DNA from 3 places in the Paenibacillus sp. FSL R5-0517 genome. Region 1 is predicted to be linked to each of the others. Evidence: riboswitches for the same ligand, from Rfam matches in the RefSeq annotation. Region 1 holds a riboswitch; each other region holds the start of a gene.
What was found. A riboswitch is a leader RNA that binds a small molecule or an ion and turns the genes downstream of it on or off. The one in region 1 is predicted to bind cobalamin.

Region 1 (4,553 bases):
GATCGGTTTGATCTGGCGCTGGCAGCGGCGACCCTGCCTACCATGATCACCAAAATTGCATTTGATCTGTACTTTGTCTGTTGGGGACTGAAGCGAATGATTCCGAAAGTTTCCGGAAAGGTCATGACTGGTCCAGTGGCACTGTTAGGCTTTGTTTGTGCATTCTGGTTTTTCAGAAACGCCATTCAGTTGTATCGTTTTACCCGGGAATGGACATGGATTGCCATTGTTTTTGAAGTACTGTTCCCGCTTGTGCTGTTTCTTTTCCTTCGTCCTCGCAAAAAGGATAAAAAAGAATCTGCCCACCAGAAATCGGGAGAGCAGTCCAAGAAAGAGAAGCATGAACAGGGACAAGAATCCACTGATTCGGAGAAGAACGGGGAGAAAAGAAGGCAGGATCGTCATGGGGGAGAACTCCAACCTTCCTGATACATTCCATCAAAAATCCTTATAGATGAACGGGCAAAAATAGCGTAAGCACAGTTTCGCTTCACAGAAGTACCCTGTATACTGTAGTCAGACTGATGAACATTCGGCTGGACTAACGGGGGGAACATGAATGGCTCAACATTTGGCAGGTGTGCGTGTAGCATTGACAGGACCACGAAAATCGAAAGAGATGTCCATACTGGTTGAAAAAATGGGGGGAATTCCGCTCGTGCGACCGGCACAGGGGACGGTATTCCTGGATGATCGGAATACCAGGGATGGGCTGGTATCCTGGATCTCAGACCCGCCAGACTGGGCGGTGTTAACGACGGGTATGGGATTGGATGCATTGTTTGAAATGGCTGAGGATATGGAAATTGCGGGACAGTTTTTGGATGTATTATCGGAATCCTCCATTGCAGCGAGGGGATACAAGACGGTGAATGCGCTCAAAAAGCGCAGATTAACGCCTCTGGTACGGGATGATGACGGTAGCACGGACGGGCTCATTCGAGAATTCGCCCCGCATGATCTCGCAGGGAAAAAGGTCATATTACAGCTTCATGGGGAGACAGCTCCCAAACTCGTTGCATGGTTGGAAGAACAAGGTGCAATCGTCAGACAAGTGCTCCCTTACCGCCATGTACCGCCGGAAGATGCAGAGCTGGAACAGCTGTTGCATGAAATTCTAAAGTTCGAGGTAGATGCTGTTGCGTTCACAAGTGGACCCCAGGTCAGATTTCTGACGCAATATGCGGCCTCCAAGGACAAGCTTGAGCCGTTGCTTGCCGCTTTCAGACAAGGCGTAATTCCTGCATCCGTAGGTAAAGTTACAGCAAACTCCATGCGTGAAGAAGGCATTGAGGCGCTGGTCATTCCGGAGGAAGAGAAGATGGGTGCACTCATCGTTGAACTTGGACGTTACTTTTCCGCAGGGCGTGCAGACAAGGTTGGCGGTCAGCAATAAAGGTTGAGTCGTTAACAGAAACGAACTCAATGCAAGGGTTGTTGGATGGTTATAACGAATGGGATATGCATAGGTTATTCCGGGTTCTGATCCGATTTTTGGATCAGGACTTTTTTCTGTTTTGTCTGAAAATAGAAGAATGGATAAGTATCATAAGCATGGACATTATTTCCTGCACGGTGTTATTATGAAAACAATATTGAATGAAAACAAGCAAGGTGCTCTTGCGTGCAGCAAGAGGTAACAGGGAATCGGGTGAAAGTCCCGAGCGGTCCCGCCACTGTAATGGTGAAGCCCTTTTTGATCCAAGTCACTCGGAAAGCCGGGGAAGACAGAAAAGGAAGCTGATGATCCAAAGCCAGGAGACCTACCTTGCATGTGTCACCAAACCCTTCGCGGAAAGGAGTGGTGTACGAAGAATCAGGAATTGGGCGAACAATCGGTTCGCCCGGCTGGCCCCTCCAGGCCACATAGTCACAGGACTACCCTTCGGGAGTCTGGGGCTGTGTTCTTGAGTGTACGTACATGCGTATCCCATCCGTTACAAGGATGGGATTTTTTTGTTTTTTTAGATAAATGCACATCCTTGCGATACCTACCCTGTGTCGGGAAATTGCAGGTAGAGGAATAGATTAGTTGGATCATAACGGTTGATGTAAGAGCCTTGTTCGATAGTCTGAGTAAACAGAGCTGACGAGTTGAACATGCAGTACAGCGGGGGAGAAGGTCGGCATAGCCGCCCTTCTTCACTGTTTAGATCAGTACGACAAGTGTGATGAAGGAGGAGAAATCATGCAAGATCAAGGCAAGCTGCTGATTATCGGGTTCGGCCCGGGAGCAATGGAACATATCACCAAGCGGGCACTCGAAGCACTTCAGGAGAGTGAGGTAATTATCGGATACAACACGTATGTGGATCTTATTCGCCCTCTGTTGAACGGGCAAGCGATTGTACGTACAGGCATGACCGAGGAAGTAAGCCGTGCACAAGAAGCGGTTCGACAGGCGGAGATGGGCAAAATTGTTGCCGTAATTTCTAGCGGTGACGCAGGTGTGTATGGTATGGCTGGACTGGTGTACGAGGTGCTGATGGAGCAAGGTTGGAAGCCGGATACGGGTGTTGCCGTCGAGGTTATTCCGGGCGTATCGGCCATTCAGTCCTGTGCATCACTGCTGGGTGCCCCTGTCATGCACGATGCATGTACGATCAGCCTTAGTGATCACCTTACGCCGTGGGAGACCATTATTCGCCGGGTTGAAGCCGCAGCTTCTGCTGATTTTGTCATTGCCCTGTACAATCCACGCAGTGGACGGCGCACACGCCAGATCGTGGAGACACAGGAAATGATCCTGCGTTATCGTGACCCACAGACCCCCGTAGGTCTAGTGAAAAGTGCATACCGTGAGCGTCAGGACGTTGTCATGACCACACTGGAGGATATGCTGAATCATGATATCGGCATGCTGACGACCGTGATTATCGGCAACTCCTCGACCATGATGTACGAAGGACTCATGGTCACCCCCCGCGGGTATCAGCGGAAATATACGCTGAACACCGCGGAACAGTCGCTCAGACCTCATGAGCGACTACGCACGGAAGCCGAGCCATGGTCGCTCGGCGCAAGGGAAGCCCGCGCTGCCGCCTCCGGCGAGGCAGCGGGCGAGAGCGCGGCCAGCGCTGCATCGGCCGCGCAGCCACAGGCGGAGCCAGCCCTGCGCGGCGCAAGCGCCGGAGCGGGCACGGCTCCGCAAGGGCAGCCGCCCACTGGGGCAGCTGCCATTATGCCTGCGGCAAGCTCGGCGAGCGGCGCTGGCACCGCCGTGCTTGCCGGCGAGCGACCTGCGCCCGTTGCGGCAGAGGCCGCTCCGGGCCGAGTCGCAGAAGCGCCACGCGTCAGCGCAGCTGCGCTGGCCGCCGAGGCGCTGACACGGCTCGCGGCAGGCGGCGCGCTCGCGGGCGAATCGGCGAGCCGCTGGCTGAATGCAGCAGCGCCGAGCCGAGAAGCAAGTTCACCCCAGGCTGCGACCGCAACGGCGGTACGCACCGCGCCCGAGCCTGGGCGTAAGGCGCCGCTGTTCGAAGTCGGCGTGTCGCCCGGCGTGGGCAACAAAAAATTCACCGCAGCCCAGATGGCGCTGCTGGCGCAGTGTGCAAGTGAAGACGGCGAACTGGAGTACACGCCGGAGCACCAGATTATTCTGAGAGTGCCGACATTTGAACCGGACTCGCTGGTTGAAGAGCTGCGTGCAGCGAATTTTATCGTTGTACCGATTGGTGATGTCATCAAGGTGAAGGCCTGTGACTTCTGCAATATGGAGAAGGACGATGCTGTCCCGATGGCTAACCATTTGCAGGCCGTGATTGGCGGACTGGGTGCACCCAAAGAAACGAGTGTGGCGCTGAATGGCTGCGGTATGGCATGTTACGGGGCAGTACTGGAGGATATCGGCATCGTATATCGCAAAGGTGCATATGACCTGTTTCTCGGCGGCAAGAAATTCGGCCGCAATGCTCACCCTGCCCAGCCCGTAGCGGAGGGAATTCCGGGTGATCAGATCGGTGGCATTGTGGAACGTATTGTGGCGGATTACAAGGAAAAGGGCCATCCGAATGAGCGATTCCACAAGTTTTTCAAACGAGTCGGTGTAATTCAAGGCTTCCGCCATGTAGATGCACCGGTCATTGTGGAAGTAAACCCGATATGTGGTGACTAATTCCATACTTAATTCCTTACTAAATTTTTTATAAATAAGTCTTGAGTAATCATTAATTAAGTCCCTGCCTGAACGACTTCTTTCGTGGAGACATGAGGGTACAGCTTGTCAGGACCTATCTAATATTTTGCAATATTCGCTGGATTTCAGCTGACATAGATGGATTGATTTTTACGAGTAATGCAGTGAATGGATGGAATGACTGGTTTGGCGCAGTTTTAGCCGGATGAACTGGAGTGCTGAATGAATATGAAAAGTCTGATCTGCGGGTCAGACGGGGGAGGAATAACAAAGATGGATGCAATATTGTTGGTGGGACACGGGAGCCGTGATCCCGAGGGGAACCGGGAACTGAAGGAGTTTGCACATGAGGTAGCAGCGAAGGCACCTGAGAATACGTTGGTGGAGACCTGTTTTCTGGAATTAACGAGACCAAGTA
Region 2 (4,553 bases), 820 kb from region 1:
CTTCAGCAGTCATTGAGGCTACGGGCACAGTTGCTTGTCCTCTTTCATTTAACGCGATGGAACGTTCTATCGATTTTTTCACCGCGTCGGCAGTTACCTTATTTCCGTTATGAAAAGTTACACCTTCTCGAATATGAAAGTGCCAAGTCATGTCATCCACTCGTTCCCAAGAATCTGCAATTTTAGGGACCAGCTTCATATTCTCGTCAAACTGGATCAGTGTCTCCCCAATCGCTGCACGCGTCAGCGTCCAGCCATTCCATTCTTCTGCCGGGTCCAGACTGCTGCCAAGCCAGAACAGAGCCACATTCAAATGAGTTGGTGTACTTGTCGAACCCTTGTCCGTACCCGCCGACTTCTCCATTGCACCAGACGAGGTCGATGGATTATTGGCGGTGCCACAAGCTGCAAGCAAGAACACAACCAACATGGATATGAGGGTGAGCAACATTGATTTTTGAAAATTCCTCTTCATTCTGGTTCCTCCAGTTAAGCAGTATTTTTCTTGGGATCAAGCACATCTCGCAGACTGTCTCCCAGTAAATTAAAAATAATGACGGTGCTGAATATCGCCAGACCTGGATAAACCAACAGCCATGGTGCAGTCTGCAGATATCTTCTGCCTTCATTTAACATGGCCCCCCACTCGGGGTTCGGTGGCTGCGCGCCAAGCCCAAGAAAGGACAACCCCGAGATGGACAGCATCATGCCTCCCACATCCATCATCGCCATGACGATGATTGGAGACATCATATTGGGCAGGATCGTCCTGCCGATGATCTGTATTTTACGTGCTCCGCTGAAAGCAGCGGCAGCGACATACTCCTTTTGCTGAAGGGAAATCACCAGGCTTCTGGCCATCCTTGCATACTTCGCCCACCAGACAACCGACAGTGCCAGAACCGTATTGAACAATCCCGGCCCAAGCATCCCCACCACAGCGATCGCAAAAATAAGCCCCGGAAATGCCATTAATGTATCAGACAGGCGCATGAGCACCATATCCGTCACCCCCCGAGCGAAACCGGCGATGACTCCAATCGTTACACCTAACACAAACACGATGCCAATCATCATAAAGGTGAGCAGCAGCGAGGTACGTGCACCGTACAGAAGACGAGATAATACACAGCGGCCCAGTTGATCGGTTCCAAGAGGATACTCGGCGCTGGATGGCTGCAACACTTTGGCAAAGTTCGTTGCAAGTGGGTCGTGTGGTGCAAGCAGCGGTGCAACCATGGCAAGAATAATCCAGAAGGCGGTCAGAGACAGCAGGAAGGTGAACCAGCGATTCTGCAGTAATACCAGTCTGAAGGCTCTCATCTATATATCCACATCCAGTCGGATTCGGGGATCACGAAGATGAGTCCATATATCAACCAGCAGATTCAGGGCGACATATATGATCGCCATCCAGATGACATATCCCTGAATCAGCGGATAATCCCTTGTGAAAATCGCATCTACAGCCATCTGTCCAACACCCGGCCACACAAATAAACTTTCCACAATCGCTGCACCACCTAACAAAGCACCTGTTGTCATACCCATAAGGGTAACGATCGGCAGCAGGGCATTGGGAAGAATATGACGAAAAATAATGATCGATTCCTTCACACCTCTGGATCTGGCTCCGATCACATAGTTCTGGCTTGTCTCCTCAAGCAGGATCGCACGAATCTGTCTGCTGTACTGGGCAACAAGTGGAATCGCGAGTGTACATGCAGGTAGAATCAGGCTGTACCATCCGGAATTGCCCATCACCGGCAGCAGCTTCAGCTGTACGCCGAAGACCAACATGAGCAACATACCCAACCAGAAGCTGGGCATCGATAATCCGGCAAAAGAGAACAGACGAATGACGTGATCAAGCCATTGGTTACGATAGACAGCCGACAGCATCCCCAATGGAAAGGAAACCAGTATAACCAGAAACATGGCGCTTCCTGTTAGCCAAAGCGTTGCCGGGAGCCGTGCCATCAGCACGTCCAGCACTGGACGATTGTATTTATATGATGTACCGAAGTCCCCAGTCATCACCTGTCCCAACCAAGTCCCGTACCGATAGAGAAAGGGCTCGTCCAATCCAAGCTCCGACCTCACCTGCCTGACCAGCTCATCAGATGGCGTTACCCCTGTAGACATAAGCATAAGTCTGGCTGGATCTCCAGGAGACAGGTAGGTTAGCAGGAACGTCAGGAACGTGATGCCGAACAATACGACTACCAGTTGCATTAATCGTTTAATGATATATCTGCTCACGTGTTCAAACGTCCTTCCCCAAAACTTTATGTATATGCCATGATGTTCTCCGTCCATAGCAAAAAAGGCGTCCCTCTCCGTGTTACTGGATGAGGACGCCTTAAATAAACAGATTTTCAGAAAAAATCATGCTCTCTAAACACCTTCCTATCTCCCGTAGGGTACTACTGTGTTTGTTAAACCTGGCAGGTCTCCTGGCTCCAGAATCATCGTCACTTGCAGCTCCTTCCCGGTCTAAACCAGTGGATTATCGCTACCTAACTCCTCTGTTACAGTGGCGGGACCGCGCCGGTATTACACCGGACTTCCCTATTAAGCTTTCACCCTGACGGGCAAAGCACCAAGTTCCACATATTCAATTACACTTCTGTATCAGTATAGCGGGACAACGTTTAATGATCAAAACTTTTCTTTCAAATTTGAAACACTAGGTGCGTCTAATCGCGAATTCTCGACCCCTTCGGAGATACGCCCGTCACACGCTTAAACATCTTGGAAAACAATAATGGGTCCGTATAACCGACAGAATGGGCCACTTCACTGACCGACAGCCCTGGATTCTGAAGAAGTTCGGCAGCACGATTCATACGGTACTCCAGAAAAAATGACTGTAGCGACATGCCATATCGCTCTTTGAATAATCCCGATAGATATGTGCGATCCAGCCCCACGGCTTGGGCAATATCCAGTATGGAGGTTCGCTGACTGTACCTGTTCTCCATAAATTGCACCGCCTGCCGGATGTATGTTTCTTTGTTTGAAAGGAGCTGCCCGACCTCTTCCTTCACAGGTGAAGAAGAGATTAATTCTGCCATCAAGCGGTACAAGAGACTCTGGTTCAACACATCACCTTCCGGTCGCGTGGAAGCTTGGACCATCTCCGTATACAACTGTTCCATCGTAATCGTATCATGGACATCATATATCGGGCGCTCCGGGCTCAGTTGGGCACGTTGCATGAATGCTTTGGCTTGTACCCCTTTGAAGCCGAACCACGAATACGTCCAGGGCTCCTTGGGATCTGCCTCATAATGAATAAGCGTATCCGGGAAAATGATAAAACCCTGTCCCTCGCTAAGCTTGTATTCCTGGTCCCCCATGTACACGATGCCCCGTCCTTCATGGATGTAATGCACAATATAGGAATCACGTACACCCGGTCCCCAATAATGGGCGGGTTCACACGCCTCCCACCCGAAGAACAACAAGACAAGTTCCATCTGTGTCCAGTCCGTGGCTACCACATTCATCTCTATTTTTCTCATTTTATGCCCTCCCTCCTTGTTTCCTTCCGAGGCTCACCATCTGTATGTCTAATTAAATTATAACAGCTAAAGGACATACATATTAGTTGAAAACGGAAACAAAAATGGGATTATGCCATGTTTGAGAGGGGTTGAGCCATAGTTATATGTGCCGAATCGGCCTATAGTTGGGGTACAACATTTTTCAGGGAGGCTGAATTTAAGATGAACAAAATTACGTTTCTCGGTGCGGGAAGCACCGTCTTTGTCAAAAATGTATTGGGTGATGTCATGATGACCGAAGCACTTCAGGATTTTGAGCTGGCATTGTTCGATATCGATGCTGAACGTCTGAGCGATTCAGAGCGTTTGCTGACCAGTCTGGCCCGTTCACTCGGAAGTCGTTGCGTCGTGAACGTATATCAGGACCGCAAAGAAGCGCTGCGCGGGGCCAAATATGTCATCAACGCCATCCAGGTCGGTGGATATGATCCATGTACCATTACGGACTTTGAGATTCCGAAAAAATACGGACTACGTCAAACGATTGCAGATACCCTAGGTATCGGTGGAATTTTCCGTAATTTGCGGACGATTCCGGTCATGCTGGATTTTGCCCGGGATATGCAGGAAGTGTGTCCGGATGCATGGTTCCTGAACTATACCAACCCGATGGCCGTGCTTACCAATGTCATGAATGTGCATGGTGGGATCAAAACCGTAGGTTTGTGTCATAGTGTGCAGGTATGTGTACCACATCTGTTTGATGCACTGGGGATTGATCAGACAGGTGTTGTGGCTAAAATTGCAGGGATCAACCACATGGCGTGGTTGCTCGAAGTTACAAAAGACGGGCAGGACCTGTACCCTGAGATTAAACGACTGGCGAAGGAAAAACAGCAAGAACAGCATGATGACATGGTTCGTTATGAACTGATGCAGCGTTTTGGCTATTATGTAACGGAATCCTCCGAACACAATGCCGAATACCACCCTTATTTCATCAAGCGGAATTACCCGGAGCTGATTGAACGCTTCAACATTCCA
Region 3 (4,553 bases), 2.2 Mb from region 1:
TATCGAATGCAGCACGCGCGGGTTCGGAGAGAACGGTATTTGATGCAGCGGGAAATAAGAAGATGGCTTCCGACATGAAGCGTTCTGCTCCTTCAGCACGGAATCTAACGAAGCAGCCCTATGTCCCGGGTACAATTAACATCATGCTCTGGTTGAATGGACGCATGACCACCGGGGCGATGGTGAATGCGGTGCAGACGGCGGTGGAAGCCAAAGCGGCAGCGCTTGCGGATGCAGGTGTTTTGGATTCGGAGAACGGGTTGCCCGCCACCGGCACCACAACTGATGCCATTGTGTTTGCAGTACGTCAGGCAGTGGAGGAACCACAACCGATGATCACTTATGCCGGGACGGCGACTACGGCGGGGGCGGCGATTGGCAGATTGGTATACGACACGGTGACGGAGAGCCTTCAGGCCGGACTGTTATGGAAAGAGAGGATCAGGCACAAATGACTTTTGAGATAGAGCATCTATGGACCTGGCCGTTCTGGACAGGCATGGCTGGAGCCTGGATTATTATACTGGCGTACCTGTTAGACCGATGTATCGGTGATCCGCGCTGGATTCCCCACCCGGTGATTGGCATGGGAAAAGGCATCTCGGCGTTGGAGCGTGTTATTCGCTCGCGTGTGAACACAGATTCGGGGCTGAAGAGAGCAGGGCTGTTGTTCCCGCTTGTGGTTGCGGGGGGTTCTTTTGCCATCACTTGGGGACTTGTATATGTGCTTGGATTGATTCATCCTGTCATTGCGGCGGCAGCTGAAGTGGTGCTCATCGCAACGACCATTGCTTCAAAAGGGCTGAAGGATGCAGGTATGGAAGTGTATCGTCATCTGAAGCATCAGGATTGGCCGGCGGCCAGACGTTCACTGAGCATGATTGTAGGACGTGATACGGCGCATCTGGATGAACCGGAGGTTGTGCGGGGAACGGTAGAGACGGTTGCTGAAAATATTGTGGATGCCATTGTATCCCCGTTATTCTATGCACTCATTGGAGGCGCACCGCTAGCCATGGCTTATCGTGCCGTCAACACACTCGATTCCATGGTCGGATATAAAAATGACAAGTATCTGCATCTTGGCTGGGCCTCGGCCCGTCTGGATGATGTGGCGAACTGGATACCCGCCCGGCTCACCGCAATGCTGTTAATCGTGGGTGCCTGGGTCATGAAATTTGATGCCAAAGGAGCAGCACGGATGGTCGCTCGGGATGCAAGACTGCATCCAAGTCCGAATAGCGGGTTTCCCGAATCAGCAGTGGCTGGAGCACTGGGCATCCGACTTGGCGGACATAACGTGTATCACGGAGTTGCTTCGTTTCGTGCCTATTTGGGCGAGGCCACACGGCCGATGGAAGCCGAGGATATTGTGCGAACATCACGCCTGATGTTCTGGTCCGCAGGGGCTTTTGTTGCACTTTGTGTGTTAATATCGCTGGGTGTGTGGCTGGCAGGAGGGATGCTGTTATGGCCCTAAATGAGGGGAATGCAGGCAAGGACGTACATACGGATCAACCGGCTTCAATGAAACGAAACATTCTGTGGGTCCGTCACGGGACAACGCTATGGAATGTGGAAAAAAGATACCTGGGGCATACCGACATCGGTCTGCTGCCAGACGCCAAAGAAGAACTGGCTCCGCTTCATGAACAATTGAGCGGTGTTTCGTGGCACGAGGTATATTGCAGTGATCTGCTGCGCTGCCGCCAGACGCTGGAACAGATTCTTCCTGATGCCGGCGGAGAGGTGAAGTTCGATCAGCGTCTGCGGGAAATTGATTTTGGACAGTGGGAAGGGCTAACGTATGAGCAGCTCAAGGATAACCCTGAGTACCGAAACTGGATTGATGCGCCGCAGGAGGTCACTCCGCCCGAGGGTGAATCGTGGCAGAAGTTTACGGAGCGAATGGATTCATTTCTCCAAGAGATGTTGTTGAATGGTCGGCCTTCAATGCACGTTGATGAGGGACGGGTACCTACCATAGTTGTGGTTACGCATGGTGGTGTCATCCGATATGCCTTGTCCCGTCTGATTGCCGGGCTTGGGTTCTGGGATACACATGTCGTACCGGGACAGGCGATTCAGGTCCAGCTTGATCGACAGGGGAATCAATGGTTTGGTAGCAGAGTGACTTTTCCGCCAATCGGGTTGTAAGGATGTACAATATACCCTATAATCACAACAGAAGTGTGACTTCAGCATGGATACAGATACGGTGCAGGCTGTGAAGGCTAATGCGTATATAACATGCAGAAATTACATGACAATGATATACCATATCAGCGACCAAGGGTCCCGCGTGTGAAGGCTGTTTTCATGGCAGAGTAGTACGAGTCGTGAAACACACAAGGGTGAAATGGGGAAGCCGGTGCAAATCCGGCACGGTCCCGCCACTGTAAAACAGGATGATTCCTGTAAGTCAGGTTACCTGCCCTGGACGTACAAACCGGTGTTCCTTCGAGGAAAGGACAGCGTTTCGGGCAATTCTATGCGCATGGACAACCTTGGGTTGAACATGTACAGATCGCCATATGCGAGACGTCATCCCTGATCCTGGACGTAAGGATTAGGGATTTTTTATTGTTCATGTAAGATAAACCGAACTTTTACACGTTAACGAAGAGTGCAGAACCGATCTGAAGAAACGGAGTGTTCGCTTAAAGCTTTCTACAAGAAAGCTACATCGGAAGCATACGCTTATCCCCGGATTTTCCCTTTCGAAAAGGGAATCAAAAAGTCTGGGGATAACAGCGATCGGAAGATGGTACTGCAATCGGAGTGGACTTGTGTAAATTGATGGATTTTACTTGTACAGGAACACCAAGGCAAGGTAGTAAGAGTTCAAGCATGTTGCAAGAAAATAGTACAGATAGAGAAGGGGAGAATAACAGAATGAATATCAAGAATTGGAAAAGCGTAGCGTCCCTGCTAAGTGCAGCGGCACTCGCACTGGCTTTGGCCGGTTGTGGCAATGCAACAACGAACGAGGGCACAGGAACTTCGCAGCAACCGGCACAGGAGCAGTCCCAAGGCCAGGCGCAGACGGACCTCAAAACGCAATATCCACTGACCGTTACGGATGCAACGGGTGAATCGTTTACTTTTGAAAAGGCGCCAGCCAAAATTGTATCCGTGTCACCAGCTGAGACAGAGTCCCTGTTTGCCCTTGGATTGGATGAACAGATCGTTGGTGTATCCGACTATGATGATTATCCGGAAGCAGCAACAACCAAAGCGAAAATGGGTGGCATCACCAAGCCCAACGAAGAGTCCATCATTGCATCTGAAGCCGACATTGTCTTTACAGGTATCTCGATGAGTGAGGATGCCGTGAAGAAGCTGCGCGAACTCGGTATTACCATTTTCAAAACGGATCCTAAATCCATTGACGATGTGATGAACAATATCGAAACCTTCGGTAAAATTACCGATCATCAGGAAAAAGCACAAGAAATCATCACTCAGATGAAACAGGACGTGACGGATGTAACCGAAGCGGTGAAGGCCGTTAAACCGGAAGAGAAGAAAAAAGTATACGTTGAATTCTCCCCAGGTTGGTCGGTAGGTAAAGGTGAGTTCATGGACGAACTGATCACTGTAGCCGGAGGAACCAATATCGCTTCAAACGAAGAAGGCTGGTACCAAATCAATGAAGAAAACGTGATTGCCTCTAACCCCGATGTAATCTTGTATGCCAACGATGTAATTGATGAAAACTCCAAAACACTGGATCAGATCATCAAGGCGCGCAGCGGCTGGGATCAAATTACGGCTGTGAAAAATGACGCGGTTATTGGCCTGGATGCCAACCTGCTGAGCCGTCCGGGTCCACGGGTAACTCAAGGGTTGAAAGAAGTAGCCAAAGCGATCTATCCTGACTTGTTCCAATGAGTAAAAAGCTGATCCTGTTCGGAACGACGGGCATGGTGCTGCTGGTGCTTACCGTGCTCATCTGCACGGGCATTGGTTCAGTAGCTTTGCCAATTCGGGATATTGCCGGCATCCTGATTCACAAAATTCCCTGGGTGGGCGACTGGATTACACCGGATTGGAATAAGGCAGCCGAACAGATTATCTGGAAAGTGCGTTTTCCGCGTGTACTGCTTGCTGTGCTCGTGGGGGCTTCACTGGCTATTGCGGGTGCGGGCTTCCAGGGTGTGCTGCGTAATCCGCTGGCCGATCCGTTTACGCTCGGTGTATCATCCGGTGCGTCGGTAGGGGCGGCTTTCCTGATTTTCTTCGGATTGCAGTACGCACTGATCGGAATCTGGACGTTACCTCTAATTGCATTTTTGACGGGTGTAATCACGTTATGGTTTGTGATGGCACTGGCTCGTGAAGGGCGTAAAATACCAACACACAGCCTCATTCTGGCTGGTGTGGTCATGCAAAGTTTCCTGGGAGCAGTTGTTTCCTTCCTGTCGACCATGTCGAAACAGACGATTAATGAAATTATATACTGGACGATGGGAAGTCTGGCATTACGCGGGTGGTCGTATACGGCCATCCTTTTCCCGTATTTTCTGCTGGGGCTGGTCTTTCTCTGGAGC

Region 2: another riboswitch for cobalamin. It lies ahead of nikB (nickel ABC transporter permease); the one in region 1 lies ahead of cobJ (precorrin-3B C(17)-methyltransferase).
Region 3: another riboswitch for cobalamin. It lies ahead of MKX40_RS07270 (ABC transporter substrate-binding protein); the one in region 1 lies ahead of cobJ (precorrin-3B C(17)-methyltransferase).

The regions. Positions count from the first base shown of each region.
Region 1 covers NZ_CP150235.1:6,377,183-6,381,735, reverse strand. Annotated here, with positions in the region: gene MKX40_RS28475 (endospore germination permease) at 1-429, shown strand, start outside; gene MKX40_RS28470 (uroporphyrinogen-III synthase) at 560-1,396, shown strand; cobalamin riboswitch at 1,596-1,786, shown strand; gene cobJ (precorrin-3B C(17)-methyltransferase) at 2,189-4,114, shown strand; gene MKX40_RS28460 (sirohydrochlorin chelatase) at 4,409-4,553, shown strand, end outside.
Region 2 covers NZ_CP150235.1:277,588-282,140, reverse strand. Annotated here, with positions in the region: gene MKX40_RS01275 (ABC transporter substrate-binding protein) at 1-475, opposite strand, end outside; gene nikC (nickel transporter permease) at 490-1,323, opposite strand; gene nikB (nickel ABC transporter permease) at 1,324-2,262, opposite strand; cobalamin riboswitch at 2,429-2,622, opposite strand; gene MKX40_RS01260 (AraC family ligand binding domain-containing protein) at 2,700-3,527, opposite strand; gene MKX40_RS01255 (alpha-glucosidase/alpha-galactosidase) at 3,732-4,553, shown strand, end outside.
Region 3 covers NZ_CP150235.1:1,652,176-1,656,728, forward strand. Annotated here, with positions in the region: gene MKX40_RS07255 (adenosylcobinamide amidohydrolase) at 1-455, shown strand, start outside; gene cbiB (adenosylcobinamide-phosphate synthase CbiB) at 500-1,480, shown strand; gene MKX40_RS07265 (histidine phosphatase family protein) at 1,471-2,157, shown strand; cobalamin riboswitch at 2,309-2,454, shown strand; gene MKX40_RS07270 (ABC transporter substrate-binding protein) at 2,896-3,894, shown strand; gene MKX40_RS07275 (iron chelate uptake ABC transporter family permease subunit) at 3,891-4,553, shown strand, end outside.